DNA from 4 places in the Streptomyces sp. NPDC056479 genome. Region 4 is predicted to be linked to each of the others. Evidence: riboswitches for the same ligand, from Rfam matches in the RefSeq annotation. Region 4 holds a riboswitch; each other region holds the start of a gene.
What was found. Region 4 has a riboswitch for cobalamin ahead of ACFQ6S_RS33405 (ribonucleoside-diphosphate reductase subunit alpha). Riboswitches for the same ligand answer to the same signal wherever they lie in the genome.
Positions count from the first base shown of each region.

Region 1: another riboswitch for cobalamin. It lies ahead of ACFQ6S_RS13085 (energy-coupling factor ABC transporter permease); the one in region 4 lies ahead of ACFQ6S_RS33405 (ribonucleoside-diphosphate reductase subunit alpha).
Region 2: another riboswitch for cobalamin. It lies ahead of ACFQ6S_RS29245 (cobalamin biosynthesis protein); the one in region 4 lies ahead of ACFQ6S_RS33405 (ribonucleoside-diphosphate reductase subunit alpha).
Region 3: another riboswitch for cobalamin. It lies ahead of ACFQ6S_RS13365 (ABC transporter substrate-binding protein); the one in region 4 lies ahead of ACFQ6S_RS33405 (ribonucleoside-diphosphate reductase subunit alpha).

Region 1 covers NZ_JBHTRZ010000003.1:341,187-348,469, forward strand. Annotated here, with positions in the region: gene ACFQ6S_RS13065 (LD-carboxypeptidase) at 1-621, opposite strand, end outside; gene ACFQ6S_RS13070 (prolyl oligopeptidase family serine peptidase) at 618-2,570, opposite strand; gene ACFQ6S_RS13075 (M20/M25/M40 family metallo-hydrolase) at 2,588-3,892, opposite strand; gene ACFQ6S_RS13080 (M55 family metallopeptidase) at 3,885-4,718, opposite strand; cobalamin riboswitch at 4,819-5,006, shown strand; gene ACFQ6S_RS13085 (energy-coupling factor ABC transporter permease) at 5,036-5,737, shown strand; gene ACFQ6S_RS13090 (energy-coupling factor ABC transporter substrate-binding protein) at 5,734-6,084, shown strand; gene cbiQ (cobalt ECF transporter T component CbiQ) at 6,088-6,837, shown strand; gene ACFQ6S_RS13100 (energy-coupling factor ABC transporter ATP-binding protein) at 6,834-7,283, shown strand, end outside.
Region 2 covers NZ_JBHTRZ010000008.1:59,128-66,410, reverse strand. Annotated here, with positions in the region: gene cobN (cobaltochelatase subunit CobN) at 1-508, opposite strand, end outside; gene ACFQ6S_RS29250 (cobyric acid synthase) at 505-2,016, opposite strand; gene ACFQ6S_RS29245 (cobalamin biosynthesis protein) at 2,013-2,957, opposite strand; cobalamin riboswitch at 3,058-3,200, opposite strand; gene ACFQ6S_RS29240 (hypothetical protein) at 3,318-3,539, opposite strand; gene ACFQ6S_RS29235 (anion permease) at 3,579-4,811, opposite strand; gene ACFQ6S_RS29230 (lysozyme) at 4,965-5,711, opposite strand; gene ACFQ6S_RS29225 (class II aldolase/adducin family protein) at 5,919-6,650, shown strand; gene ACFQ6S_RS29220 (alpha/beta hydrolase) at 6,899-7,283, shown strand, end outside.
Region 3 covers NZ_JBHTRZ010000003.1:401,820-409,102, reverse strand. Annotated here, with positions in the region: gene aceB (malate synthase A) at 1-1,263, opposite strand, end outside; gene aceA (isocitrate lyase) at 1,356-2,639, opposite strand; gene ACFQ6S_RS13370 (short-chain fatty acyl-CoA regulator family protein) at 3,017-4,420, shown strand; cobalamin riboswitch at 4,635-4,813, shown strand; gene ACFQ6S_RS13365 (ABC transporter substrate-binding protein) at 4,868-5,917, shown strand; gene ACFQ6S_RS13360 (FecCD family ABC transporter permease) at 5,914-6,927, shown strand; gene ACFQ6S_RS13355 (ABC transporter ATP-binding protein) at 6,924-7,283, shown strand, end outside.
Region 4 covers NZ_JBHTRZ010000009.1:426,348-433,630, reverse strand. Annotated here, with positions in the region: gene ACFQ6S_RS33415 (NACHT domain-containing protein) at 1-2,318, opposite strand, end outside; gene ACFQ6S_RS33410 (GNAT family N-acetyltransferase) at 2,474-2,980, shown strand; cobalamin riboswitch at 3,016-3,190, shown strand; gene ACFQ6S_RS33405 (ribonucleoside-diphosphate reductase subunit alpha) at 3,315-5,702, shown strand; gene ACFQ6S_RS33400 (ribonucleotide-diphosphate reductase subunit beta) at 5,702-6,715, shown strand; gene ACFQ6S_RS33395 (helix-turn-helix domain-containing protein) at 6,960-7,283, shown strand, end outside.

The DNA of each region.
Region 1 (7,283 bases), on a different contig from region 4:
GGAGGTCCGGGCGTGCGGGGTGCCCGCCTCGGCGGCGAGCAGGCAGAGGCAGCCGCCGAGCGTGACACCGCGCGCCCGGCCCGGGACCAGCGCGGATCCGGCGGAGGTGAGGGTGCGCACCGACTCCGGCTCGAACAGCGTGGCCTTCAGATGCTCCTGCGCCCGCGTGTTCTTGACGAAGTCGACGCCCGCCGCCATCGGCCCGTACAGCGTGGCCAGGCCCAGCCGGGTGGCGAAGGCCTCGTGCAGCACCGTGATGTCGCTGAAGCCGACGAACACCTTCGGCCCGGCCGCGCCCATCGCGTCCCAGTCCAGCAGGTCGATCATCCGCTGCACGCCGTATCCGCCCCGGGCACACAGCACGGCGTCCACGGACGGATCGCACCAGGCGCCCTGCAGATCGGCGGCGCGGTCGGCGTCCGTCCCCGCGAGATAGCCGAACTCGCCGTGCCGGTCCAGCACATGGGGCGCCACCACGGGGTCGAGGTCCCAGCCGCGCAGCACATCGAGCCCTGCCTGCAGCCGCTCCTCGGGCACAGGTCCACTGGGCGCGACGACGGCCACACGGGCGCCGGGGGCGAGCCGGGAGGGCCGTAGCAAGGGCCGTACCGGCCCGGTCACTTGGCGAGCTCCAGTTTCGGGATCCCGGGCGGGTTCAGTCCGAACACCTGGGCATACAGGGAGAGTTCGGATTCCAGGACACGGATCATCGTCTCCGCCCGCTTGAACCCGTGTCCCTCCCCCTCGAAGGCGAGGTAGGCGTGCGGCACCCGGCGTCCCACCATCCGGGCCAGAAACCGCTCGCACTGGGCGGGCGGGCAGATCACGTCGTCCAGGCCCTGCAACAGCAGGAACGGCACGGTGAGACGGTCGGCGTGCGCGACGGGCGAGCGCTCCGCGTACCGCGCCGGCACCTCGTCGAGCGGGCCGACCAGCGACTCCAGGTACTGCGACTCGAGGTCATGGGTCTCGCCCGTGCCCCAGCCGGCCAGGTCGAGGATCGGGTAGAGGATCGTGCCGCAGGCGTAGACGTCGGTCATGGTGAGCGACGCGGCGGTGGTCCAGCCGCCCGCGCTGCCGCCCCGGACGGCGAGCCGGTCGCGGTCGGCGGTGCCCTCGTCGGCGAGGGCGAGCGCGACGGTCGCGCAGTCCTCGACGTCCACCACGCCCCACTGCTCGCGCAGCCGGTTGCGGTACTCCCGCCCGTACCCGCTGGAGCCGCCGTAGTCGACCTCGGCGACGCCGATGCCGCGCGAGGTGAAGTAGGCGATGGCCAGGTCGAGCACCAGGGGCGCCCGGTCGGTGGGGCCGCCGTGCGCCCAGACGACGTAGGGCGGCGGCGTGTCGGCGGGGGCGACGCAGCCGGGGTTGTGGGGCGGGTAGATGTGCGCGTGGATGTCGTTCCCGGCGGGGCCGGTGAAGGTGCGGATCTGCGGCTCGGGGTAGTGGGAGGGGTCCACGGCGTCGTCGTGCGCGGCCCCGATCACCCGGGACCGGCCGGTGCAGGTGTCCAGCTCGACCACCTCGTACGCGCTGCGCGGGCTGGCGCCGACGGCGATCACCCGATCGCCGTGCACCGCGAGCGTGGGCGCGAACTCGCTCCAGGGGCCCGCCGCGTCGACGATCTCGCCGGTCTCGGGGTCGAGAACCCCGAGGGCCGTCGAGCCACGGCCGTGCACCACGGCGACGAGCCCGCTCGCCAGCGGGGCGAACCAGCGCAGTCCCAGCTTCCACAGCGGACCGCCGAACTCCTCCTCGCGCGGGCACAGCGGCTCCGCGTCGCGGTAGAGGTTCCACCAGCCGCTGCGGTCGCTGGAGTACAGCAGCCTGCCGTCGGCCGACCAGTCGACCTGGGCGATCGACTCCTCGGGCCCACCCGCGACGATCCGCGGGCCGCCGAGCGTGCCGTCGGCTCCGATGTCCGCGACCAGCAGTTCTGTGCCGTCCCACGGCATCCGCGGGTGATCCCAGGCGAGCCACGCCGCGCGCCCCGCGTCGGGCGAGATCCGCGCTCCGGTCACGAACCGGTGCCGCCCGTCGGTGAGTTCGCGTACGGCGTCCCGGTCCTCGGCCGCCGAGCCGTCCAGCGGGACCGCGGCCAGGACGCGCCGCACATCCGTCGGCCCCTCCCCCGTGAACTCCTCCAGCACGCACCACACTTCACCCAGGTCGAGCCGCAACTGCGGTTCCACCCAGCGCAGTCCACCGCCGAGGCCGGACACCGGGGTCAGCGGACGCGGCTCGTCGCCCTCCTCGTACCGGTACAGCCGCTGATCGGCGAAGTCGACGAAGACGACGAGCGGCCGGCCGTCGACCACCTCGCCCGCCCACGGCTGTCCGCCGTACTCGACGACCCGGCTGCGCACGTTCCACGGCTCGGGCAGCACCGACTCCTCGGTGCCGTCGGCGCTCCGCCGCACCAACGTGCGCCGCCCGCCCTCCGTGGGCCGTGGCTCGATCCACCACGCCTCGTCACCGACGAGGCCCACGTACTCGGGCCGCCCCTCGTGCGCCGCGGCGACGGCGGCGTCGATGGGCGAGGGCCAGGAACCGTACGCCAGCGTCCGCACTGTCTCCCCTGCTTCGTCTAGGCCGTGCGCAGAAAGCGGTCGAGTACCCGCACACCGAAGTGCAGTGCCTCGACCGGCACCCTTTCGTCGACGCCGTGGAACATGGCCCCGTAGTCGTAGCCCTCCGGCAGCCGCAGCGGCGAGAAGCCGTAGCCGGTGATGCCGAGCCGCGAGAACTGCTTGGCGTCCGTGCCGCCGGGCATGCAGTACGGCACCATGTGCCCCTCGGGCGCGAACTCCTGGACGGCGGCGCGCATCCGGGCGTAGGTCGGCGAGGCGATCGGCGACTGGAGGGCCACCTCGTGATGGTGGAACTCCCAGTCCACGTCCGGGCCGGTGAGTTCGTCGATGGTCGCCCGGAACTCGTCCTCGAAGCCCGGGAGATACCGGCCGTCGACATAGGCCACGGCCTCCCCCGGGATCACATTGACCTTGTAACCGGCTTCCAGCATCGTCGGGTTGGCGCTGTTGCGGACGGTCGCCTCCACGAGCTTGGCCGCATTGCCGAGCTTGGCCAGCAGCCCGTCCACGTCGTCCATGTCGGCGTCGAGACCGTACAGCGCGGCCAGTTCGGTGAGGGCGGCGCGCACCGTCGGGGTCAGTCGGATCGGCCACTCGTGGGCGCCGATGCGGGTGACGGCGGCGGCGAGGCGGGTCACCGCGTTCTCCCGGTTCGGCCGGGAGCCGTGCGCGGCCCTGCCGCGTGCCGTGAGCTTGAGCCAGCCGGTGCCACGCTCGCCGGCCGCGAGCGGGTAGATCTGCCGGCCGCTGCCGTCATGGACGGTGAACGCGCCCGACTCGCCGATCCCCTCGGTGCAGCCCTCGAACAGTCCGGCGTGCCGGTCCGCGAGGAAGCCGGAGCCGTCCGCGGCGCTCGCCTCCTCGTCCGCGGTGAACGCGATCACGACGTCCCGGCGGGGCCGTACGCCCTCCCGCGCCCAGGCCCGGACGACGGCGAGGATCATCGCGTCCATGTTCTTCATGTCGACCGCGCCCCGCCCCCACACCACCCCGTCGCGGATCTCCCCGGAGAACGGGTGCACGCTCCACTCGTCGGCCTGCGCGGGCACCACGTCCAGATGACCGTGGACGAGCAACGCGTCCGCCGAGGGGTCGCTGCCCTCGATGCGCGCGACGACGTTTGTACGGCCCTTGACGCGCTCCAGCAGAGTGGGCTCCAGGCCCGCCTCGGCCAGCCGCGCGGCGGCGTACTCGGCAGCGGGACGCTCCTGGCAGTCCCCGCCCCCGCGATTGGTGGTGTCGATGCGGATGAGGTCGGACGTGAACGTCACGACCTCCTCCAGTGCCTGCCCGTCAGCCATACTGCTCCTCCACCGCGGCCGAGACGATCGTGGTGACCGCCTTGAAGGTACGGATTCCCTCGTACATGCGCTCGCTGGTGTACGCCACCTTTCGCTCGCCGATACGTTCGACGCCCGGGACGACGGTGGCGGCCATCGCGAGGTGCTCGGCGTCGAACTCGACGGCGACCGTGAACGGGCCGCCGGTCACCGGCTGCTGACGGACCGCCAGCGCGGCCGCCTCCTTCGCCGCCGCGCGGATGTCGGCGGCGGTCCTGGCGGGCGTACGGCACACGGCGGCGTACCGCGAGACGTGGTCCTTGACGGCGACCTTCAGCGCCCCGGGCGCGTACCCGAGCGCGTCCTCGCAGGCCACGTCGTCGCCGGTGACGAGCACGACGGGCACGCCGTACTCGGCGACGACGTGTGCGTTGAGCAGCCCCTCGCTGGCGCGTACGTCGTTCAGCCACACCCCTGTGACGGAGTTCGCGAGGTAGGTGTGGGCGAGGACACCTTCCATGCCGGCGCCCGCGTGGTAGCCGACGAAGGCGATGCCGTCCACGTCGCCGTGCTGGACGCCCTCGACCATGGACAGCGACTTGTGCCGGCCGGTGAGCATCTCGGCCCGCTCGTCGAGCCGTTCGAGCAGCAGATTGCGCATGGACCAGTGCGCCTCGTTGATGACGACGTCGTCGGCGCCGCCGTCGAAGAACCCCAGCACCGCGGCGTTGACGTCCGAGGTGAACATCCCCCGGCAGCGCTCCCACTGCGGCGTCCCGGGGAGCACGTCGCCCGGCCAGGTCACGCCGGTGGCGCCCTCCATGTCGGCGCTGATGAGGATCTTCATGCTCCGTCACGTTACGCGCCCGCGCGTGAACCCGCCACGAAGCGGACGAACGCCGCTTTCGCGCCCCCGAGGCCTGCTTGTCAGCCACCGTGTCCGGGCACTACTGTCACCACGCCTTGGTGAACGGGAAATCCGGTGTGATGCCGGTGCGGCCCTCGCCACTGTGAATCGGGAAGTCCGGCTCCGGCCCTCACGGGCAGCCACTGGGTTCTTCGGAACCCGGGAAGGCGGAGCACGGGCGTGTGGTACCCGTCAGCCAGGAGACCGGCCAAGGCGCGTCAACCATCCACGAGGTGCTGGAGAGGGTCTGCTGAGCCATGCACATAGCCGAGGGTTTCCTCCCGCCGGCGCACGCGGTCGCCTGGGGCGTCGCGTCCGCGCCGTTCGTCGTCCACGGAGTACGGTCACTCACCCGTGAGGTCAGGGAGCATCCCGAGAGCACACTGCTCCTCGGCGCCTCCGGAGCCTTCACCTTCGTCCTGTCCGCGCTGAAGCTGCCCTCGGTGACCGGCAGCTGCTCGCATCCCACCGGCACCGGACTGGGCGCCATCCTGTTCCGGCCGCCGATCATGGCGGTCCTGGGCACCATCACCCTGCTCTTCCAGGCGCTGCTGCTCGCGCACGGCGGCCTGACCACGCTCGGCGCCAACGTCTTCTCGATGGCGATCGTCGGGCCCTGGGCCGGGTACGCGATCTACAAGCTGCTGCGGCGCTATGACGTGCCGTTGATGGTCGCCGTGTTCTTCGGGGCGTTCGTCGCCGATCTGTCCACCTACTGTGTGACCAGCGTCCAGCTGGCGCTCGCCTTCCCCGACCCGAGCAGCGGATTCCTGGGCGCGCTCGGCAAGTTCGGCTCCATCTTCGCCGTCACCCAGATCCCGCTCGCGGTGAGCGAGGGCCTGCTCACGGTGCTCGTGATGCGGCTGCTGGTGCAGTCCAGCAAGGGCGAACTGACCCGGCTGGGCGTGTTCCTCGCCAAGAAGCAGTCGCGGACCGAGACGGAGGCGGTGGCCCGATGAGCAAGAACACGAAGATCAATGTCCTGCTGCTGCTCGTCGTGGCCGCGCTCGCCGTGCTGCCGCTCGCGCTCGGCCTGGGCGACCACAAGGAGGAGCCGTTCACCGGCGCCGACGGCGAGGCGGAGACGGCGATCACCGAGATCAAGCCGGATTACGAGCCCTGGTTCTCGCCGCTGTACGAGCCGCCGTCGGGTGAGATCGAGTCGGCCCTGTTCAGCCTCCAGGCGGCCCTCGGCGCCGGTGTTCTCGCCTACTACTTCGGCCTGCACCGGGGCCGGCGGCAGGGCGAACAGCGGGCGCTGGTGCGAGAGCCCGCCGGCGAGGAACCGAAGGCCGACAAGGTCTGACGGGTGCTGCCGATCGACGCGGCGGCGCACAGCAGTCGCTGGCGCCGCCGTCATCCCGTGGACAAGGCCGTGCTCGGGCTCGGCCTCACCGTGCTCGCGATCTCGCTGCCGCCCTGGCCGGGCGCCGCGCTGGTCCTGGTCACCGCGCTCGCCGCGCTGATGGGTCCGGCGGGCGTGCCCGCGCGGCGGCTGTGGCGCGCCTATCGCGTACCGCTCGGTTTCTGTGTGACCGGCGCGGTGACGCTGCTGGTCCAAGTGGGCGGCCCGGAGGGCTTCGTGTCCCTCGCCGACGACGGGGGGCTGCGTGCCGGGGAGCTGCTGCTGCGCACCTCGGCCGCCTCTCTCGGCGTGCTGCTGTTCGCCTTCACCACGCCGATGTCCGATCTGCTGCCCCGTCTGGTGAAGGCCGGGGTGCCCGCGCCGGTCGTCGATGTCGCCCTGGTCACGTACCGCATGAGCTTCCTGCTTCTGGACTCGGTGCGGCGTATCCGGGACGCACAGGCCGCCCGGCTCGGCCACACCAGCCGGGCCGCGGAGTGGCGCTCGCTATCCGGGCTCGGTGCCACCGCGTTCGTGCGGGCCTTCGACCGGGCCACCCGGCTCCAGGCCGGGCTCGCCGGGCGCGGCTACGACGGCACACTGCGGGTCCTGGTGCCCGAGGCCCGGGTCTCCGTCCGCTTCACGGCCGCGAGTTGCGCCCTGCTCGCAGCGCTGGCCGCCCTCACCCTCGTACTGGAGAAGGCCCTGCCATGAGCGAGCCCACCGCCCTGGTCGCCCTGCGGGGCGCGTCCTACGCCTACGAGGACGGTCCCGTCGTGCTCAGCGGCCTCGACTTCGACGTGTGCGAGGGGCGCGCGCTGGCGCTGCTGGGCCGTAACGGCAGCGGAAAGACCACCCTGATGCGGCTGCTCAGCGGCGGACTCGAGCCGCGCGACGGCAGGTTGACGGTGGAGGGTACGGCGGTCCGGTACGACCGCAAGGGGCTGACCCGGCTGCGGACGACCGTGCAGCTGGTGGTGCAGGACCCCGACGACCAGCTCTTCGCCGCGTCCGTCGCCCAGGACGTCTCCTTCGGTCCGCTGAACCTGGGCCTGTCCGACCCCGAGGTGCGGGCGCGGGTGGACGAGTCGCTGGCCGCCCTCGACATCACCGCGCTGGCCGACCGGCCCACGCACCTGCTGTCGTACGGGCAGCGCAAG
Region 2 (7,283 bases), on a different contig from region 4:
CGGTGTTGCCGCTGAGCTCATGGGCCCGGTAGAAGAGCACGCCCACGGTGGGACGGCCTTCCCGGACCGTACGGTCGCCGTGGACGCCGTACTCCGGCATCTTCTGCGGCTCGTCGAACCCCTCGCCGGTCAGCAGCACGGTGTCGGAGAGGAACCGGGCGAGCTCGGTGAGGTTGGCGGGCCCGCCCTCCACGAGGTACTTCAGCGCCTCGGCCACCACGCCGGCCGGGACGGACGACTCGGCCATCAGCTCCGCGTCCGGCACGGCCTCGCCGCCCAGCAGCACGGTCGGCACACCAGAGGCCTTCAGCTTCGCGAGCCCGTCCTCCCAGGCCCGCTTGCCGCCCAGCAGTCGGACGACGGCGATGTCCGCGCCGTCGAGCAGCGCGGGCAGCTCGCTCTCGACGTCCACGCGGGTCGGGTTGCCGATCCGGTAGTCGGCACCGGAGGCGGCGCGGGCCGCCAGCAGATCCGTGTCGGCGGTCGACAACAACAACACTGTGCTCATGCGGGCGCTCCCGGTGGAATGAAAGGCAGTCCTTGCGGCGCGCCCGACTCGATGAGCCGCCAGAGCGCGTCCGTGTCCGCGTGCTGTTCGATCAGATCGCCGAGCCGGTCGAGCTGCTCCTCGCGCAGCGCGGCGAACGACGTGTCCGGCGCCGGCACGAACCGGCGGCCCGCGGCGGCCGCCACCTCGCGCAGGAACGCCCGTCGGAAACCGTCCGACTCCAGTGAGCCGTGCCAGTGCGTGCCCCAGGTCTGGCCGACCCGGCAGCCGTCCAAGAAGGCTTCGCCTCCGGTCACTTCGGCGACCCCGTGATGGATCTCGTAGCCCTCGACGCGCTCGCCGAGGGCCTGGCCCACCGGCCGGGTGAGGGTCTTCTCCCGGGCGAACCGCACCCGGACGGGCAGCACCCCGAGCCCCTCGACCTGCCCGCGCCGGCTCTCGACGTCATCCTCGATGTGCTCGCCGAGGACCTGGAAGCCGCCGCAGATGCCGAGGATCGGCCGCCCTTCGGCAGCCCTGCGGACCAGGGCTCGCGCGAGCCCGCGCTCCCGCAGCCACTCCAGGGCGCGGACGGTTCCCCGGGTGCCGGGGACCACCACCAGATCCGCGTCGGCCAGCTCCTCCGGCCGGTCCACGAACCGCACGACGACGCCCGGTTCGGCGGCCAGGGCGTCGACGTCGGTGAAGTTGGACATGAGCGGGATCGCACAGACGGCGACCCGCAGCACGTCCTCGCCGAGGGGCGGGGCGACATTGGATTCCCGGACGGTCCCGCGCAGGGACACCCGCAGCCCGTCCTCCTCGTCGATCCCGAGCCCGTGCCGGAAGGGCAGAACGCCGTACGTGTGCCGCCCGGTGAGTCCGTGCAGCATGTCGAGGCCGGGTTCGAGGAGCGTGACGTCGCCGCGGAACTTGTTGACGAGGAACCCCGCGATGAGCTCCTGGTCCTCCGGGGACAGCAGCGCGACGGTGCCGAAGAAGGAGGCGAAGACGCCGCCGCGGTCGATGTCGCCGACGACGAGGACCGGGAGCCCGGCGTTGCGGGCGATGCCCATGTTGACGATGTCGGTCCGGCGCAGATTGATCTCCGCCGGAGAGCCGGCCCCCTCACAGATCACCGCGTCATACGTGCCCCGCAACTCGGCGAGACAGTCCAGCACGGTCCCGAGCAGCTTCTGCTGCCGCCCGCCGTGATACCCGCGTGCGCTCAGCTCGCCCACCGGCTTGCCCAGCAGCACGACCTGACTGCTCTGCTCGCCACCGGGCTTGAGCAGCACGGGATTCATCAGCGCGGTCGGCTCGACGCGACAGGCCTGGGCCTGCATGGCCTGCGCCCGCCCGATCTCGGCACCCTCCTGGGTGACGAAGGAGTTGAGGGACATGTTCTGCGCCTTGAACGGCGCGACCTTCACCCCCTGCCGCACCAGCCAACGGCAGATCCCGGCGGTGACGACGCTCTTGCCCGCGTCGGAGGTGGTGCCGGCGACGAGGAGACCACCGCCCGTCATGATGCACGCCCTTTCCTCAGGAGCCGCGCGCCGGCGCACACACCGAGCGCGAGCCAGCTCACGCGCCGCGAGAGACGTACGGCACGCTCGATGTCCGTGGCCCGAACGGCCCGTCCGGCCTCGCCGTTGAGTACCGGCCGATGCTCGACCCGCCCGCCGTACGACAGGGTGCCGCCGAGCCGAACCCCGAGCGCCCCCGCGAACGAGGCCTCGACCGGCCCGGCGTTGGGGCTCGGGTGCTGGGCGGCGTCGGCGCGCCAGGCCCGTACCGCTCCACGAGGGTCGCCTCCCGCGACGGCGGCGAGTACGGCGGTCAGCCGTGCCCCCGGCCAGCCGGCCAGGTCGTCGAGCCGGGCCGAAGCCCACCCGTAGCGGCGGTACTTGGGCGACTTGTGTCCGACCATGGCGTCGAGCGTGTTCACGGCCCGGAACCCGAGCAGCCCGGGAACCCCGCCGACGGCGCCCCACACCAGAGCCCCCACCACGGCGTCGGAGGTGTTCTCGGCGACGGACTCCACGACCGCCCGCGCGATCCCGTCCGCGTCCAGCGCCTTGGGATCCCGTCCGCACAGATGCGGCAGCCGCGCACGCGCCCCGTCGACATCCCCCGCTTCCAGGGCGCGCCCGATGAACCGGGCCTCCCGGACCAGTGAAGTCCCCCCGACGACCGCCCAGGTGGCGGCGCCGGTCAGCGCGACGGAGGCGGCGGGAGAGGTACGTACGACACGCGCGGCGAGCGCTCCGGCGGCGACGGCGCCACCGGCGCACACGGCGGTGTGCACCGCACCCCACGCGCGGTCGTCGCGCCACAACAGGCTTTCCACGGCGGCGGCGGCCCGCCCGAACGCGGCGACCGGATGCCCCCGGCGAGGATCGCCGAGCAGCAGATCACCGAGAAGTCCGGCGGCGGCGCCGTACGCGAAGACGCGATCGGCTCGCATCGGGGTCAGCCGACCGTGGGGTCACACGTGGGTCTGATACTGCGTGTCGATCGGCAGGCGGGCATCGCGTCATGTCCTCACTCAGGGTGTCCACGCCCTGGTTCGACGAGACCGGCGGTGAGAGTTCCTGGCTCCCGGGGCTTTCTACCCCGGTGACAGTGGCGGGACCGCGCCGGAATCACACCGGCTTCCTCTTCTGCCGCCGTACTTGGCCCCGGCAGTCCACCACGGGGTTGGAAGGGGCGTCAACTTGCCGTTGACCTGCGACGGGAGAGTGTGCGAAGGCCCACACAGCGGAGAGGTGCGGGACGGTCGTCCGTCCCGCACCTCGGGTGTTTCAGGTGATGCTCGCGCTGTGCGTCAGGCCACGATCAGATAGATCCCGTACGCCACCGCCGCCGCGCACGCGGCGAAGCACGCGTAGGCACCGGTGACCGCGAGAGCGGCCGAGCCGCCCTGGGCCGAGGCCTTCTCCTGGCGGGACAGGCCGACGATGCCGAGGGTGAACAGGCCCACCAGGGCCACCGTGACCACGAGGCTGACGCCGAAGACGGAGCCGAGGGCCGCCCAGTCGATCTTCATGCTTCTTCTTTCTTGGGTAGCTGAGTAACTGGGTGGTCGTCAGACGGAGGCCTGCGAGGGCGCCGCCTCGGCGGACGGGGCCGGGATCGTGGCCGTCAGGTCCTCGGGCGCCGGGCCCGCCGGGGGCGGGGTCACGGCGGCGATGGCCGTGGTGACCACGCCGGGCGACTCGTCCGCCTCGTTGACGTTCGTGTGGTCGACGACCTCGCGGCGGGAGAGCTTCCAGATCGCGGCGCTGGAGGAGATCAGGAAGACGGCGACCACGGCCGTGCCCCAGGCGCCGAAGCCCGTGACGTACTCCGCGAGCGCGCCGACCAGGGCGGCGGCCGGGAGGGTCAGACCCCACGCGACGAACATCCGGGTGGCCGTCGACCAGCGGACGACACCGCCCTTGCGGCCGAGGCCGGCGCCCATCACCGAACCGGAGACGGAGTGCGTGGTGGACAGGGAGAAGCCGAGGTGGGAGGAGGCCAGGATGACCGTGGCCGCGCTGGTCTGGGCGGCGAAGCCCTGCTGCGGCTGAAGGTCGGTCAGGCCCTTGCCCATGGTGCGGATGATGCGCCAGCCGCCGAGGTACGTGCCGAGCGCGATGGCCAGACCCGCGGAGAGGATGACCCACAGGGGCGGGTCGGAGTCGGGGGCGACGGCGCCGCCGGCGACCAGGGCGAGGGTGATGATGCCCATGGTCTTCTGCGCGTCGTTGGTGCCGTGGGCGAGGGAGACCAGGCCGGCGGAGGCGATCTGCCCGGTGCGGTAGCCCTTGGCGGCGGCCTTGCCGTCGGCCTTCTTGCCGAGGGTGTAGGTCAGGCGGGTGGCCAGCAGCGCGGCGATGCCCGCGACCAGCGGGGCGGCGATCGCCGGGATCAGCACCTTGGTGACGAGCGCGTCACCGTGGACGGCGCCGACTCCGGCCGAGGCGATGGTGGCGCCGATCAGGCCGCCCATGAGGGCGTGGGAGGAGCTGGACGGCAGGCCCACGAGCCAGGTCAGCAGGTTCCAGAGGATCGCGCCGACCAGCGCGGCGAATATGACCTCGGGACGTATGCCGGTCTCGTCGACGAGACCTTTGGAGATCGTGTTGGCGACCTCCACGGAGAGGAAGGCGCCGACAAGGTTCAGCACGGCGGACATGGCCACCGCGACCTTGGGCTTGAGCGCACCGGTCGAGATGGTCGTGGCCATCGCGTTGGCGGTGTCGTGGAAACCGTTCGTGAAATCGAACGCGAGTGCGGTTACCACCACAATCGCGAGGATCAGCGAGAAGTTTTCCATTTACCCAGGCAATCGTTCGAGGTCATTGGCCGGACGAACGTAAGTAACCTGGATGAACGAAAGGTGAACTGGGGTGGGCCGCACGGTGTCCGGGAGCGCCGGAAGAGGAGACCTTCGGTCTGCCGGTCGCCGCACGGCCCAGGCGCCGCCGGGCTAGTAGCCGCGAGCGAACTTCCTCAGCTGGGTCATGGAGCCGTTGAAGAGATTTTGATCACCCGGCAGGCTGCCGCCGTTGTCGTACTGCCAGAAGGTCCAGAACTGCCATCCGGCCGGCATCGAGCCCGCGGTCGAGGAGTTGTAGCGCGCTATCCACAGGGCGTGGTTCGAGGCGAACGCGCGGCTGGCGCCGGTGCAGTTGTTCCACCAGTGGGTGGTCGTGTAGATCACCGGCCGGCGGCCGGTCAGCCGCTTCACCTCGTTGCTGAAGGACTGGATCCAGCCGACCATCTTGGTCTTGCTCAGTCCGTAGCACTTGTGCTTGCTGTACGGGTTGTACTCGATGTCGAGGGCGGGCGGCAGGGTCCAGCCGTCCGACCGCCAGCCGCCGCCGTTGCGCACGAAGAACGCGGCCTGGGTCCGGCCGGACGACTTGTCCGGCAGCGCGAAGTGGTAGGCGCCGCGGACCAGGCCCGCGTTGCGGGAGCCGGAGTACTGCTGGCCGAAGTAGGGGTTGCGGTAGGTGTGGGACTCGGTCGCCTTGACGTAGACGAACTTGGCGCCCTTGGCCTTGGAGCTCTGCCAGTTGACGTTCTTCTGGTGGGACGAGACGTCATGGCCCTTGGGCTTGCTCGCCGCGGCGGCCGGGATCTCGGCGAGGGCGGTTCCGCTGAGGGTCAGGGCCGCCACGGATATCGCTATGAGGCGGGAGCGGTGACGGGACGGTTTGCGATCACGGGCCATATTTCCCCCCGGAATGGCGACGTGCACGACAAATCAGGCAGACAGTACTGGAAGATCGTTGAATGCTGATCGATCTCCGGCCAAGCCTGGGGCGAGGGTTGTATGCCCCGTTATGCGACCTTCCCGAGTGGGGCCTTCCGCCCTAAAGTGCGCGGCCCGGCCGCGAGTTGACGCGGCGTGCGGGGCCCGGCTGGCAGGATCGCGGACATGGCTGAGGAGCGGCAGGACCGGCGGGGCGCGAGGGATGCGCGGGAGGGCTCACAGGAAGTGGGGGAGCCGTGGGGTAGGAGTGCGCGGCCCGAGGAGGCGGAGGCCTGGGAGGCCCTCGTGGCGACGGCTCGGCGCACGGTGACCGAGGGGCTGGTCGTCGGGACGTCCGGGAACGTCTCGGTGCGGGTCGGGGACACGGTGCTGGTCACGCCGTCGGGGGTGCCGTACGACCGGCTGACTCCGGATGACCTGACGGGCGTCGGCCTGGACGGTGAGCAGGTGCTGGGGACGCTCGTGCCGACCAGTGAGCTGCCCATGCATCTGGCGATCTACCGTGCCACGGACGCGGAGGCGGTCGTCCATACGCACGCGGTCCACGCGACGGCGGTCTCGGCCCTCGTCCCCGAGCTCCCGCTGATCCACTACATGGCCGCGGCCCTCGGCGGACCGGTCCGGGTTGCCCCATATGCGACCTACGGCACCCAGGAGTTGGCCGAGAACATGCTCCGTGCCCTCACCGACCGCACCGCCTGCCTCCTCCAGAACCACGGCACGATCGCCCACGGCACGACCCTGGACCAGGCCTATGACCGCACGGCCCAGCTGGAGTGGATGTGCCGCGTGTGGCTGACGGCGTCGTCGGTCCCGGGGCTTGCGCCTTCGTTGTTGTCGGAGGAGCAGGTGGCGGAGGTGGGGGAGCGGTTGCGGGGGTATGGACAGCGGGGGTGAGGGGGTGCTGTTTCAGCCTGTCCGGCGTTTGAGGACGAGGCCCGTTCAGGGCCGAAGCGGGGGTCCTGGGGCGGCAGCCCCCAGCAGGGCCCGCCCCGACGCCGCGCCCCCTCCTGGCGGCAGCCCCCAGCAGGGCCCGCGCCCCGACGCCGCGCCCCCTCCAGCCCACGGCAGTGAACCCGCAGTGAGCTTCACTCGAAGTCGCCCTCCCACTGGCCGCGACCCCCGTCCGCCCGGACACTGGAATGGTGCGCACTGTCAAAGCGACGGCCGCCGCCGTCACCGTGGCCCTGGCCGCCGGCGCCGCGAGCGTCGCCGCCGGGCGGTTCGCCAGTGGGGCCGCGCTGACGGCTCCCCCGGGCAGGCCCCTGCCCACCGAACCCCGGCTCACCGTGCACGCCACGGCCGCCGGCCAGATCGCGCTCACCCGCGCCCTCGCCTCCCTGCGCCCCGGCACCTACGGACTCTCCGGTGACGGCTCGCACGCGGTCGTCGGCCCCGTCCTGACCGCGGCGAATCACTCCGCCGACACCGTCGTACGCCGCCTGGAACGCGTCACCCACGGCACCCTCGAGCCCGGCGACAGCGTCTGGCTCACCCCGAACGTGTACGTCGGCAACCCCAGCGCGGCCC
Region 3 (7,283 bases), on a different contig from region 4:
GACGCGCACCCCCTCGGGTGTGGGGGGCCCGCTGATCCGGCGCACCGACAGCAGGTCGGTGGCGCTGACGTCCACGTCGTCACGCATACGGTCGATCTGATGCGACCGGTCGCCGAGGACACCGCCGAACACCTCACGGCAGACCGGGACGAGCCCCGGATGGGCCACCCAGGACCCGTCGAACCCGTCCTCCGCCTCCCGCTCCTTGTCCAGCCGGACGGTGGCCAGCGCGGCCTCATTCCCGGCCGGGTCCCTGCCGGGCACCTGGGCGGCCATGCCTCCGATGGCGTGGGCGCCGCGACGGTGGCACGTGCGCACGAGGAGTTCGGTGTACGCCCGCATGAAGGGAGCAGTCATCGTCACCTTCGCCCGGTCGGGGAGAAGGAAATCGGTGCGGTGACCGAAGGTCTTGATCAGGCTGAACAGGTAGTCCCAACGGCCCGCGTTGAGCCCCGAGCTGTGCTCGCGCAGCTCGTAGAGGATCTCCTCCGTCTCGAACGCGGCGGTGATCGTCTCGATGAGGACCGTGGCCCGGACCGTGCCGCGCGGTATCCCGAGCAGTTCCTGGGCGAGGACGAACACGTCGTTCCACAGCCGGGCCTCGTACCGGTTCTCCAGCTTCGGCAGATAGAAGTACGGGCCGTGGCCGGCGTCGATCTGACGCTGGGCGCAGTGGAAGAAGTACAGCCCGAAGTCGACGAGGGCGGCGGGCACGGGATGGCCCTCGTACGCGAGGTGTTCCTCGTCGAGATGCCAGCCGCGGGGGCGGACCACGATGGTGGCGAGCCGTTCGCCGAGCCGGTAGTCCTTGCCCTCCGGGGTGCTGAAGTCGATACGGCGCTCGATGGCGTCGAGCAGGGTGAGCTGCCCGCCGATGACGTTCTCCCAGGTCGGGGAGGTGGCGTCCTCGAAGTCCGCCATCCACACCTGGGCCCCGGAGTTGAGCGCGTTGACGGCCATACGGCGGTCGGGCGGGCCGGTGATCTCCACGCGCCGGTCGGTCAGCCCGGGGGCGGGCGGCGCCACACGCCAGGTCGGATCGGCGCGCACGGCGGAAGTGACCATGGGGAAGTCGAGCACAGAGCCGCTCGCCAGGCGCAGAGCCTGACGCCGGCGCTCCTTCATCAGATCTTGGCGACGCTCACCGAAGGCGGCGGCGAGGTGGCCCAGGAAATCCAGGGCGGCGGGCGTGACGATCTCGTTGTGCCGGTGACCGGGGGCGCCGAGAACACGGACACGGTGGTTGAGCGCAGTAGTGGACAACGGTTTCTCCTGACTGAAGGCGAGGACACGTCCTCAAGGGGCGCGGGGAACCGCGCGACCAGCCCCCACGCACCCGCGGACGACAACCGGACCTAGTGGAACTGCTCTTCCTCCGTGGAACCGGCCAGCGCAGTCGTGGAGGACGCAGGATTCACCGCCGTGGACACCAGGTCGAAGTACCCCGTACCGACCTCCCGTTGATGCCTGACCGCAGTGAACCCCTGCGCCAGCGCAGCGAACTCCCGCTCCTGAAGGTCCACATACGCCGTCATCCCGTGCTCGGCATAACCCCGCGCAAGATCGAACATCCCGTGGTTCAGCGAGTGGAACCCGGCCAGCGTGATGAACTGGAACCGATACCCCATTGCCCCCAACTCCCGCTGGAACTTGGCGATCTGGTCGTCGTCCAGCGCCGCCTTCCAGTTGAAGGACGGCGAGCAGTTGTACGCCAGCATCTGATCCGGGTACCGGGCGTGGATCGCCTCGGCGAACTCCCGGGCCTGCGCGAGATCCGGCGTACCGGTCTCCACCCAGATCAGATCGGCGTACGGCGCGTACGCCAGCCCGCGTGCGATCACCGGCGCCATGCCGCCCCGCACCCGGTAGAAGCCCTCCGCCGTGCGCTCCCCGGTCACGAACTCGGCGTCACGCTCATCGACATCGCTGGTCAGCAGGTTGGCGGCCAGCGCATCCGTGCGGGCGACGATCAGCGTCGGCACATCGGCGATATCGGCCGCGAGCCGTGCCGCGTTGAGGGTGCGGATGTGCTGCGCGGTCGGCACCAGCACCTTGCCGCCGAGGTGGCCGCACTTCTTCTCGGAGGCCAGCTGGTCCTCGTAGTGGATGCCGGCGGCCCCCGCCGCGATCATCGCCTTGGTCAGTTCGAAGGCGTTCAACGGGCCGCCGAAGCCGGCTTCCGCGTCGGCGACGATCGGTGCGAGCCAGTCCGTGGTGTCGCCCGCGTCCTCGGCGGTGGCGATCTGGTCTGCGCGCAGCAGGGCGTTGTTGATCCGACGGACCACCTGGGGCACGGAGTTGGCCGGGTACAGGCTCTGGTCCGGGTAGGTGTGCCCGGCCTGGTTGGCGTCGGCGGCGACCTGCCAGCCGGACAGGTAGATCGCCTGGAGGCCCGCCTTGACCTGCTGCACGGCCTGGCCGCCGGTGAGCGCGCCCAGCGCGTGGACGTAGTCCCGCTCGTGCAGTTGGCGCCACAGCCGCTCGGCGCCGCGCCGGGCCAGGGTGTGCTCCTCGCGGACGCTGCCGGAGAGCCGTACGACGTCCTCGGCGCCGTAGGTGCGCTCGACGCCCCGCCACCTGGGGTCGTTCGCCCAGCGCCGCGCGAGCTCGTCGGCCGCCTGCGTCCTCGCCTCTGCCATGACTGTCACCGTCTCCTCGGTTGTTGTGTCTGCCAACCCCCCACTGGGAGCGACTGGGTTGGCACTGCGTGTCGTAGGGGTGAAACGCGGCCCGCCGTCGCCAGGGGCGAAGCTGAGCAATGCTGCCGATGCAGGACCTCGCCGATGCCGGGATCTCCGACGTCAGGGCGTGAGTCGCGCCCCGGTTCCGGGCGGTGTCTGCCGGGTCCGGCGGGCCGCACTGGAACTCTGGCACTGGCACTGGGTGCCATCAATGGTGGACGAATGCCAAGTTCTGCGAATCTTCTCGCCGCCGATTGCCAATCTTGCGAAGGGTGCGAGCGGCGCGGGTTCGCATACGCTGACCGGATCCCGTCCCGGATCCGACAGGAGCGCAGGTGAGCAAGACCTACGCGGGCGCGCGGCTGCGGCGGCTGCGCGAGGAGCGCCGGATGAGCCAGGCCGAACTCGCCCGCGTCCTGGCCATCTCGCCGAGCTATCTCAACCAGATGGAGCATGACTCCCGCCCGCTCACCGTGCCCGTTCTGCTCCGGCTCACCGAGACCTTCGGCGTCGACCCGGGCTTCTTCTCCGAGCGCGACACCGCCCGACTGGTGGCCGACCTGCGCGAGGCGCTGACGGGTGAGATCGCCGCCGCCCGGGTCTCCCCGTCCGACCTCGCCGAACTCGCCGCACGGATGCCCGCGGTCGCCCGGGTCCTGCTCGACCTGGGCCGCCGCAACCAGCAGCTGTCCGAGCGGCTCGCGGGGGCCGACGGCCGCGACAGCGCCGACGCCGGGCCGCGCTCACCGCACGAGGAGATCCGCGACTTCTTCTACCGCCGCCAGAACTACCTCCACGACACCGACGTCGCCGCCGAGCAACTGGCCGAGGAGATCGGCATCCGGCCCGGTGAGATCCTCCGGGCCCTGACCGCACGCCTCACCGACGCCCACGGAATCCGCCTGTCCACCGGCTCCGGCGACCATCTGCACCACTACGACGAACCGACCCGCACCCTCCACCTCTCGACCCGGCTGCGCCCCGGCCAGCGCGCGTTCCGTATGGCGACGCAGCTCGCCCTGCTGGAACACGGCAGCGAACTGGACCGGCAGGCCGCCGAGGACTTCCCGGCCGACTCGCCCGCCCGCACCCTGGCCCGCATCGGCGTCGCCAACTACTTCGCCGCCGCGCTGGTGTTGCCGTACACCGCCTTCCACACGGCGGCCGAGGAGGTCCGCTACGACATCGAGCGCCTCACCGACCGCTACGGCCTCGGCTACGAGACCGTCAGCCACCGGCTGAGCACCCTCCAGCGCCCCCGGCTGCGCGGCGTGCCCTTCTCCTTCGTCCGGGTCGACCGCGCCGGCAACATGTCCAAGCGGCAGTCCGCGACCGGGTTCCACTTCTCCCGGGCCGGCGGCACCTGTCCGCTGTGGAACGTCTACGAGGCCTTCGCCGCGCCCGGCCGGATCCTTGTGCAGATCGCCGAAATGCCGGACGGGCAGCGGTACTTGTGGACCGCCCGCGCGGTCACCCGGCACCGTGGCGGCTGGGGCGAGCCCGGCAAGACGTTCGCCATCGGGCTGGGCTGCGAGATCCGCCACGCGCACCGTCTCGTCTACTCCGACGGCCTCGACCTCACCAGCCCCTTCGCCGCCACCCCGATCGGCATGGGCTGCCGCGTCTGCGAACGCCTCGACTGCCCCCAGCGGGCCGCGCCGCCCCTCGGACAGACCCTGCGGATCGATCAGAACACCAGCACGTTCGTGCCGTACCCCGTGACCGATCGCACGAGCTGACCGGCCTAGGCCGTGTCCGCAGAGTCCCGTCGTCCGCCCGGAGGGCGGGCCCCGCGGCGGCGATGGGGGAGCGTGCTCTCGGCGTGCCGGGCGGGAGCCCTCGTGCTGGACGTACTTGGGCGTCGTCCGGTGCGGCGGGTGGGGGTCCCCTCTCTGGGGGAGCGTGTCAGGCGTCGCGGGGCAGGCGGGACTCTGCGGACGCGGCCTACGGACTTGATAGCCTCGTCGGGCCAGTCGAGCCACATCCGAGGCCAGGGAATCCGGTGCGAATCCGGAACTGACGCGCAGCGGTGAGGGGGACGGGCGGGGCACAGCACGCCACTGGGAGACCGGGAAGGCGCCCCGTCCGGACGAACCCGAGTCCGAAGACCTGCTGGCACTCCACGCCGCCCGGCGGGGAGGACGTCCGTAGGCCAGGCTCCGCGTACGAGCCCCGACACCCGAGGCATGCCCGTGCTCCGCTCAGCCCTCCGTCCAGCCGCCCTGCTGCTGGCTCCCGTCCTCCTGCTCACCGCCTGCGGCGGCGGTTCCGGCGCGGACACCGCGAAGCCCGCCGGCGCGGGATACCCCCGCACCATCGACAACTGCGGGCACGAGGTCACCCTGAAGGCGGCCCCGCAGCGCGTCGTCTCCCTCAACCAGGGCACCACGGAGATCCTGCTCTCCCTCGGCCTCGCCGACCGTGTCGCGGGTACGGCGACCTGGACGGACCCGGTGATGAAGGGCCTGGAGAAGGCCAACGCGTCCGTGCCGCGCCTGGCCGACGACAACCCCTCCTTCGAGAAAGTCCTCGACGCCGAACCCGACTTCGTCACCGCCTCGTTCGTCTCCACCCTCGGCAAGGGCGGCGTCGCCACCCGCGAGCGGTTCGAGAAGCTCGGAGTGCCGACGTATGTCTCGCCCTCCGACTGCGCGGCGGGCAAGGACAACGACAGCGGGGGCGACGGATCGCGCAGCGAGCCGCTCACCCTCGATGCCGTGTACGGCGAGATCCGCGACCTGGCCCGCGCGTTCGGCGTCGACGCGCGCGGCGAGAAGCTCGTCGCCGGGCTGAAGGAGCGGGTGCGCAAGGCCACCGACGGGCTGGACGCCTCCGGCGTCTCCCTCATGTACTGGTTCGCCAACTCCCAGTCGCCCTATCTCGCCGGCTGCTGCGGCGCGCCCGGTGCCATCACCCGGGCCGTCGGTGCGCAGAACTCCTTCTCCGACACCCACGACGAGTGGCCCCAGATCAACTGGGAGACCGTCGCCGACCGTGACCCCGACGTCATCGTGATCGGCGACCTCACGCGCAAGCAGCAGACCGCGGAGACCGCCGCTGCCAAGATCCGTTTCCTGGAGACCAACCCCGCCACCCGCAGTCTGACCGCGGTGAAGAAGAGGCGGTACGTCCTGCTGAGCGGGCAGGCGATGAACCCGTCCATCCGCACGGTCGAAGGGATCGAGCAGGTCGCCGCGGGACTGCGCGACTTCGCGCTCGACGGACGCGCCAAGTGAGCGTCCGTACGCTGCTGTTGACCGGCGGCGGGCTGGCCGCGCTGCTCGCGTCGGTCGCCGTCGCGGTGACGATCGGGCCCGCCGACATCTCCACGGGGGACGTGTGGGCCGCCGTCGCCGCCCATCTCGGCCTCGGCGAGAGCGCGTTGGCGCCGCTGCGGGACGGCATCGTGTGGAACCTGCGGATGCCGCGCACCCTGCTCGCCGCCGTGTGCGGCGCCGGGCTCGCGGTGTGCGGGGCGGTGATGCAGTGGCTGCTGCGCAATCCGCTGGCCGATCCGTTCGTGCTCGGGGTGTCCTCCGGCGCGTCCACGGGAGCCGTCGCCGTCGTCGTGCTGGGCGTCGGCGGAGGAGTGGTGTCGCTGTCGGCGGGCGCCTTCCTCGGCGCCCTGCTCTCCTTCGCGATGGTGCTGCTGCTCAGCCACGTCCTCGGCGGCAGCACGGACCGGGTCGTGCTGTCCGGGGTGGCGGCCATGCAGCTGTTCTCCGCACTGACCTCGTTCATCGTGCTGACCTCGGCCGACGCCGAGACCACCCGGGGCGTGCTGTTCTGGCTGCTGGGCTCGCTCTCCGGCGCCGACTGGGGGCAGGTGCTGCTCTGCACCGCCGTACTGGCCGTCGTCCTCGCCGTCTGCCTCGGTCACGCCCGCACCCTGGACGCCTTCGCCTTCGGTGACGACGCCGCCGCCGGACTCGGCGTCCGGGTCGCCCGCACCCGCCTGGTCCTGCTCTGCGCGACCGCGCTGCTCACGGCCGCCCTGGTCAGCTGTGCCGGCGCGATCGGCTTCGTCGGTCTGGTCCTGCCACATGTCACCCGCGCCCTCACCGGCGCCGGCCACGCCCGCCTGCTGCCGGTCACGGCGCTGACCGGAGCCGTCTTCCTGGTGTGGGTGGACACCGCCGCCCGCACCGTCCTCGACCCCCAGGAGGTCCCGGTGGGCGTGGTCACGTCCCTCATCGGCGTGCCGGCGTTCGTGGCGGTGCTCTACCGGGGACGGAGGAAGGCGTGACCAGCCTGCACGCCCAGGGTGTCGTACGCCGCATCGCCGGCCAGGTCATCGTCGACGGTGTCACCCTCACCCTGCGCCCCGGCGAGACCGTCGGCCTGCTCGGCCCCAACGGGTCCGGAAAGTCGACGCTGTTGAGGCTCCTCGCCGGAGTCCTCGCGCCCACCGCCGGAGTCGTCACCCTGGACGGACGCCCGCTCACCGAGGTCGGCCGCCGTGCCACCGCCCGGCGCGTCGCCACCGTCGAACAGCACGCCGACACCCAGACCGAACTGACCGTCCGGGACGTCGTGGCCCTCGGCCGCATCCCGCACCGCCGCGCCTGGACCCCGGCCACGGCGGACGACGCCGAGACGGTG
Region 4 (7,283 bases):
CGCTTCCACGCCGTCAGCTCGCCGAGCCGGTCGTCGTACTCCCGCACGGGGTCGGTGTTAATCCCGACCCATCCGCGGATCACCGCAAACGCCGCGTTGCCGCCGGTGCCGAACTCCTGGGCCGCGGCCAGGCGGATGGAGTAGGAGGGTTCCCGTACGCCGATCTGGACGAGGTCCTCGTAGAGCGGAGTGGTGTCGATCCGGCCGGAGACGCCGCGCAGCGCTGCCCCTAGTTGCCTGAGCAGCCTCAGTTTGGCGTCGTCGAGAGTGCGCCGGTCCCCCTTGAAACCGGCCCACCTCTTGCGCACTTCGTCGACGATGCCGCCCAGCAGCCTCGGGGACTCCTCCGCGCTCTCGATCTCCACGGCCGCCGCGTACAGATCCAGGGCCTTGGGATCCTCGGTACGGCGGCGCGCGGCCGTGCGGAGCCGGTGGGCCACGGTGTGGCCGCCCACGGGCGACTTGCGGAGCAGTTCCTCGATCTCCTTCTTCGCCTCCGCCCGGACACCGTCCCTCGGGGCCCGCAGCGTCGCCGCCCGCCGGCGCGACAACAGCACCAGGGACATGAGCAGTTCGCGACTGGGGCCGGGTGGCTGCAACGCCTGCTCGACGAGCTCTCCGGTGTCCCGCTCGCCCAGTTCGTTCAGGACGCGGTAGCCGAAGTAGGCCTGGATGATGCTGTGCGGGAAGCGGACCTTGCGTTCGAAGCCCTCCACCAGTCCCAGCTTGTCGGCGTTGCGCGCGATCCGGGCGAGGGCGGCACGGCACTGGTCCATGTTGCCCCGGCGCAGCCGCCTCCGCTCCTCCTGGCCGAGCCGTCGGCAGAGCACGTCCCAGATCTGCTGCCGGTGCCACTCGGAGAAGACGTTGCCGCGTCTGCCGTACCGGTCGAAGCCGCGTCCGCTGCTCCACAGGTGCTCGGCGCGGGCCTGCGCACGCCTGGCCGGGCCGGGATGGACGTCGGTGTCGAGCAGTTCCCCGAAGCCGACCTCCAGCTTGTCCTGGAGCAGTCCCACGCAGGCCAGCGCGGAGACCACTTCGAGGGTGTCGCGGCGCTCCCGTCGGCTCAGTGCGACGTCCTTGCGCAGCCGGCCCTCGCACAGTGCCTGGTCCCAGGTCTCCAGCAGCCAGAGCCGCAGCGTGCCGCGGTCGCGGCTGCGGGTGTTCATGTGCTGCGGGTCGTTGTCCGGACGATCGTGCTCCAGGGCTCCGTGTCGGTGCAGTTCGCGGGCTATCTGCAGATAGACGGGCGATTCGGTCACCTCCGCCGTCTCCACGATCCAGTCCACGCGGCGTTCGTCGGCCTCCGGAACATGTGCCTGGACGAAGCGCAGGGCCTCCTCCTCGCTGAGCGGTTCCAGCTCCACGATCGCGGCCGGGGTGCTCTCCAGCGGGCTGTGCGGCCGGGAGGCGATGACGAGGGGCAGTTTCTCCTCGTGGGCGCGCTCGATGGCCCGCCGGATGATGTTGTCCCGGTTCTGCTGGAGGCCGTCGCCGAGAAGGGCCTCCTCCAGCCCGTCGGCGATGACGACCGGTTTGTCGTCGGCGAGCAGCTGCTGCCAGACCCGGTCGGTCTTGCTGCGCGCGAGGATGCCCCGGGGCGCCTCCTCGGCGAAGCGCTGCCTGGCCATGCGTTCGAAGTTCAGGTCGCCGGTCGCGTCCCGCAGCCGGATCGGCACCGGCACGGCGTTCTGCTCGGCCAGCAGTTCGGTGAGCCGGACCAGCACGGCCGTCTTGCCCACGCCGACGCCGCCGACCAGCAGATAGGGCCGGCGGGTGTCGCGCTCCCGCAGCCGTTCGGCGATGACCTGGGCGATGTCCTCCCGGCCCACGATGTCAGCGGCGTCCGGGCCGGCGGTGACCACCAGTCCATGGGGGTCGTCCCGTGCCTTCGCGAGATAGCGCCGCTTCGTCCACCGGTACCACCAGAACAGGAAGAGCGTGGCGGCGATCGACGCGGCGAGCACCGGGCCGACGAAGCGCATGACGGCTTCGAACCCCTCGCTGTCCTGCCGCCACTCCTCAAAGCCGGTCGTGGTGCCCGTGATCACGATGTACAGGCCCTCCACGGCCCAGGCGAGCAGCGCGAGCGCGGCCACCACCCAGACGGCCCGGGTGGCGTTGGTGTAGGAGATCCAGCGGCGCCATTTCTTGGGGCGGGTGGTGCCACGGCGGGCTTCCAGACGGATCGTCAGCCGGTGCCAGTGCCCCACGAATCCCCGCCCGGCCCAACTGCCCGCCCGTCTCGGAGCAAGTGTCGCCATCGGCGCGTTGCGCGGCCGCTCCTTGCCGGGCGGGTGCCGGACGACCCTCGTCATCGTGCGTCTCCTTCCGAGACAGGCTCTCGAAACGAAAGGGACCGCGGGCGTCGACACCTACCTCCATGGAAGCACTCCCAAAACTGCCCGCAACCCGGCGGCCCTCGATAAAAAACCCAGGCCGTCGCCGGGACCCGTCCGCCAGACTCGACCGCATGGACATCGTGATCCGGCAGGTGCATCCCGGCGAGTACGACGCGCTCGGCGAGATCACCGCCCAGGCCTACCTCCAGGACGACCTCCTCGACTTCGGTGAGAGCGACTCGTACCTGGGGGAGCTCAAGGACGTGGCGGGGCGGGCGGCTGCCGCCGAGGTGCTCGTGGCCGTCGAGGACGACCGGCTGCTGGGCGGGGTGACCTTCGTGCCGTGCGGCGGCCCCATGGCCGACATAGCCCGGCCCGGCGAGGCCGAGATCCGGATGCTCGCCGTCGACGGCATCGCCCGCGGACGCGGCGCCGGCGAGGCCCTCGTCCGCGCCTGCGTCTCCCGCGCCCGGGCCACCGAGGGCTGTGTGCGGATCGTGCTGTCGACCCAGCGGACCATGCTCGGCGCGCATCGCATCTACGAACGCCTGGGCTTCGTCCGCACACCCGATCGGGACTGGAATCCGCTCCCGGACGTCCTCGACCTCACTCTCCTCACCTATGAGTTGACGCTCTGAAACCACCGCGACACAACATCTGGGGGTGGCGTGGCGGGCGAGCACAAGATGTATGCTCGTCCTCGCTGTCGTCGCAGGGGAATCCGGTGCGAATCCGGAACTGTCCCGCAACGGTGTACTTGTGCATGTCTGTTCCCAGGAACCCCAGGAACCCAGGAACCCCGTGCACAGGAGTCAGTCCGAGGACCTGCCGACAGCGCGCCCGGCCACCCGGCCGGTGCGCCCAGACGTCCGGGCCTCGTGGAATGGGCCGGTGGACGCGACGCCGTGTGCGCTCGTGTGCTGCCCCCTGCCCTCCGCAAGGCCCCCGTGCCGAGCGAGGGAGAGCCCCCACGTGACCATCGCGCCAGCAGACCCGGCCTCAGCCGTCTCAGCGGTCCCGATCGACGATGACGCCCCGGGAACCGCGTTGCTGCGGCTCCTGGCCGAGCTGACCGCCGACCTCCCCGACGCCGACCCCGGCCGGGTCGCCGCCGCCGCTCTGCGCGGCCGGTCGGCCCGCGCGGACGAGGCGGAGCTGCGCGAACTGGCCACCGAGGCGGCGGCCGGTCTCATCTCCGAGGACCCCGCCTACAGCAGGCTGGCCGCCCGGCTGCTGACCATCTCCATCGCCGCCGAGGCCGCCTCGCAGGGCGTCACGTCCTTCACCGAGTCGGTCGTGGTCGGCCACCGCGAGGGGCTCATCGCCGACCGGACCGCCGAGTTCGCGCGGATCCACGCGGCCCGCCTCGACGCGCTGATCGACACGGGCGCCGACGACCGCTTCGGCTATTTCGGCCTGCGCACCCTGCACAGCCGCTATCTGCTCCGGCACCCCATCACCCGCAAGGTGATCGAGACACCCCAGCACTTCATGCTGCGTGTCGCCGCCGGTCTCGCCGAGGACGACACCACCCGGGCACTGGACGAAGTCGCCGCGCTCTACGGGCTCATGAGTCGCCTCGACTACCTCCCCTCCTCCCCCACGCTCTTCAACTCCGGCACCCGGCACCCCCAGATGTCGTCCTGCTACCTCCTCGACTCCCCGCTCGACGAGCTGGACTCCATCTACGACCGCTACCACCAGGTCGCCCGCCTCTCCAAGCACGCCGGCGGCATCGGCATCGCGTACTCCCGTATCCGCAGCCGCGGTTCACTGATCCGAGGCACCAACGGGCACTCCAACGGCATCGTCCCGTTCCTGAAGACCCTCGACGCCTCCGTCGCCGCCGTGAACCAGGGCGGCCGGCGCAAGGGTGCCGCCGCGGTCTACCTGGAGACCTGGCACTCCGACATCGAGGAGTTCCTGGAGCTGCGCGACAACACCGGTGAGGACGCCCGGCGTACGCACAACCTCAACCTCGCGCACTGGATCCCGGACGAGTTCATGCGCCGGGTCAACGCCGATGAGCCGTGGTCGCTGTTCTCGCCGTCGGACGTGCCGGAGCTGGTCGACCTGTGGGGCGAGGAGTTCGAGGCGGCGTACCGCAAGGCGGAGGCGAGCGGTCTCGCGCGGAAGACCATCCCGGCCCGTGACCTGTACGGCCGCATGATGCGCACCCTCGCGCAGACCGGCAACGGTTGGATGACCTTCAAGGACGCCGCCAACCGCACCGCCAACCAGACCGCCCTGCCGGGCCAGGTCGTCCACTCCTCCAACCTCTGCACGGAGATCCTGGAGGTCACGGACGACGGGGAGACGGCCGTCTGCAACCTGGGGTCCGTCAACCTCGGCTCGTTCGTCGACACGACGACCGGCGACATCGACTGGGAGCGGCTCGACGCCACCGTCCGCACGGCCGTCACCTTCCTCGACCGTGTCGTCGACATCAACTTCTACCCGACCGAGCAGGCGGGCCGTTCCAACGCCAAGTGGCGTCCGGTGGGCCTGGGTGCGATGGGCCTGCAGGACGTCTTCTTCAAGCTGCGGCTGCCCTTCGACTCGGCCGAGGCGAAGGCCCTGTCCACCCGTATCGCCGAGCGCATCATGCTCGCCGCGTACGAGGCCTCCGCCGACCTCGCCGAGCGGAGCGGTCCGCTGCCGGCCTGGGAGAAGACCCGTTCCGCCAAGGGTGTGCTGCACCCCGACCACTACGGCGTCGAGCTGACCTGGCCGGAGCGCTGGGCGGCCCTGCGCAGCCGTATCGCCACGACCGGTATGCGCAACTCCCTGCTGCTCGCCATCGCGCCCACCGCCACCATCGCTTCCATCGCCGGTGTCTACGAGTGCATCGAGCCGCAGGTCTCCAACCTGTTCAAGCGCGAGACGCTGTCCGGCGAGTTCCTCCAGGTCAACTCCTACCTGGTCGACGAGCTCAAGGCGCTCGGCGTCTGGGACGCCCGCACCCGTGAGGCGCTGCGCGAAGCGAACGGCTCGGTGCAGGACTTCGCCTGGATCCCCGCCGAAGTACGGGCCCTGTACCGCACGGCGTGGGAGATCCCGCAGCGCGGCCTGATCGACATGGCCGCCGACCGGACGCCGTTCCTGGACCAGTCCCAGTCCCTGAACCTGTTCCTGGAGACGCCGACCATCGGCAAGCTCTCCTCGATGTACGCGTACGCCTGGAAGTCGGGCCTGAAGACGACGTACTACCTGCGCTCGCGCCCGGCGACCCGCATCGCCCGCGCCGCCCAGGCTCAGTCCGCCCAGCCCGAGAAGACCATCCCCGTCCAGCAGGTCGCCGAGCCCGACGCCGTCGCCTGCTCCCTGGAAAACCCCGAGTCCTGCGAGGCCTGCCAGTAATGACCACCCGTAACAGCAACCTGCTCGACCCGGGCTTCGAACTGACCCTGCGTCCCATGCGCTACCCGGACTTCTACGAGCGCTACCGGGACGCCATCAAGAACACCTGGACCGTCGAGGAGGTCGACCTCCACTCCGACGTCGCCGACCTGGCGAAGCTGTCCGAGGGTGAGCAGCACATGATCGGCCGGCTGGTCGCGTTCTTCGCGACGGGCGACTCGATCGTGGCGAACAACCTGGTGCTGACGCTGTACAAGCACATCAACTCGCCCGAGGCGCGCCTGTACCTGAGCAGGCAGCTCTTCGAGGAGGCCGTGCACGTCCAGTTCTACTTGACGCTGCTCGACACCTACCTGCCCGACCCGGCGGACCGGGCGGCGGCCTTCGACGCCGTCGAGAACATCCCGTCGATCCGTGAGAAGGCCGAGTTCTGCTTCAAGTGGATCAACGAGGTCGAGAAGCTGGACCGCCTGGAGACCAAGGCCGACCGGCGTCGCTTCCTGCTCAACCTGATCTGCTTCGCGGCGTGCATCGAGGGCCTGTTCTTCTACGGTGCCTTCGCCTACGTCTACTGGTTCCGCAGCCGCGGCCTGCTGCACGGCCTGGCCACCGGCACCAACTGGGTGTTCCGCGACGAGACGATGCACATGAGCTTCGCCTTCGACGTCGTCGACACCGTCCGCAAGGAGGAGCCCGAGCTCTTCGACGGCGAACTCCAGCAGCAGGTCACCGACATGCTGAGGGAGGCCGTCGAGGCCGAGCTCCAGTTCGGGCGCGACCTGTGCGGTGACGGCCTCCCGGGCATGAACACCGAGTCGATGCGGCAGTACCTGGAGTGTGTCGCCGATCAGCGCCTGACGCGCCTCGGCTTCGCTCCGGTGTACGGCTCCGAGAACCCCTTCTCCTTCATGGAGCTGCAGGGTGTTCAGGAGCTCACCAACTTCTTCGAGCGGCGTCCCTCGGCGTACCAGGTGGCGGTGGAGGGCACCGTCGACCTGGACGAGGACTTCTGAGCCTCGGGCTCGTTGCGTCCCTGGGCCTCCCTGATCTGACGGTCGATGCGCCTGTCGTGCACGATCCCGATCACTGACGGGAGGGCCAGGAGCACGAAGATCCCGAGCACGAAGACCATGGTGAGCAGTGTCTGTGTCTGTTCTGTAGTCATGACACCACTGTCGCTCCGGACACTCATGACGAACAGTGGCAGGACTGCCGCACACCCTCGATTTACTGCCAGCCGTGAGGCACACTGGCAGTATGTTGAGAAACGTGGCCGCCGTACTCCTCGACGGTGTGCACCCCTTTGAACTGGGCGTCGTCTGCGAGGTGTTCGGCCTCGACCGCAGCGACGACGGGCTGCCCACCTACGATTTCGCCGTCGCCTCGGCCGAGGGACCGGCGCTGGGCACCCATGTCGGCGGCCTCACCGTCTCCACGCCGCACGGCCTGGAGCGGCTGGAGGAGGCCGATCTGATCGTCGTGCCGGCGGGGGATGACTTCGCCACCCGCGTCTATCCGCCAGAGCTGCTGAACGCCCTGGTCAGGGCCGTGGACCGAGGTGCGCGGGTGCTCAGCGTGTGC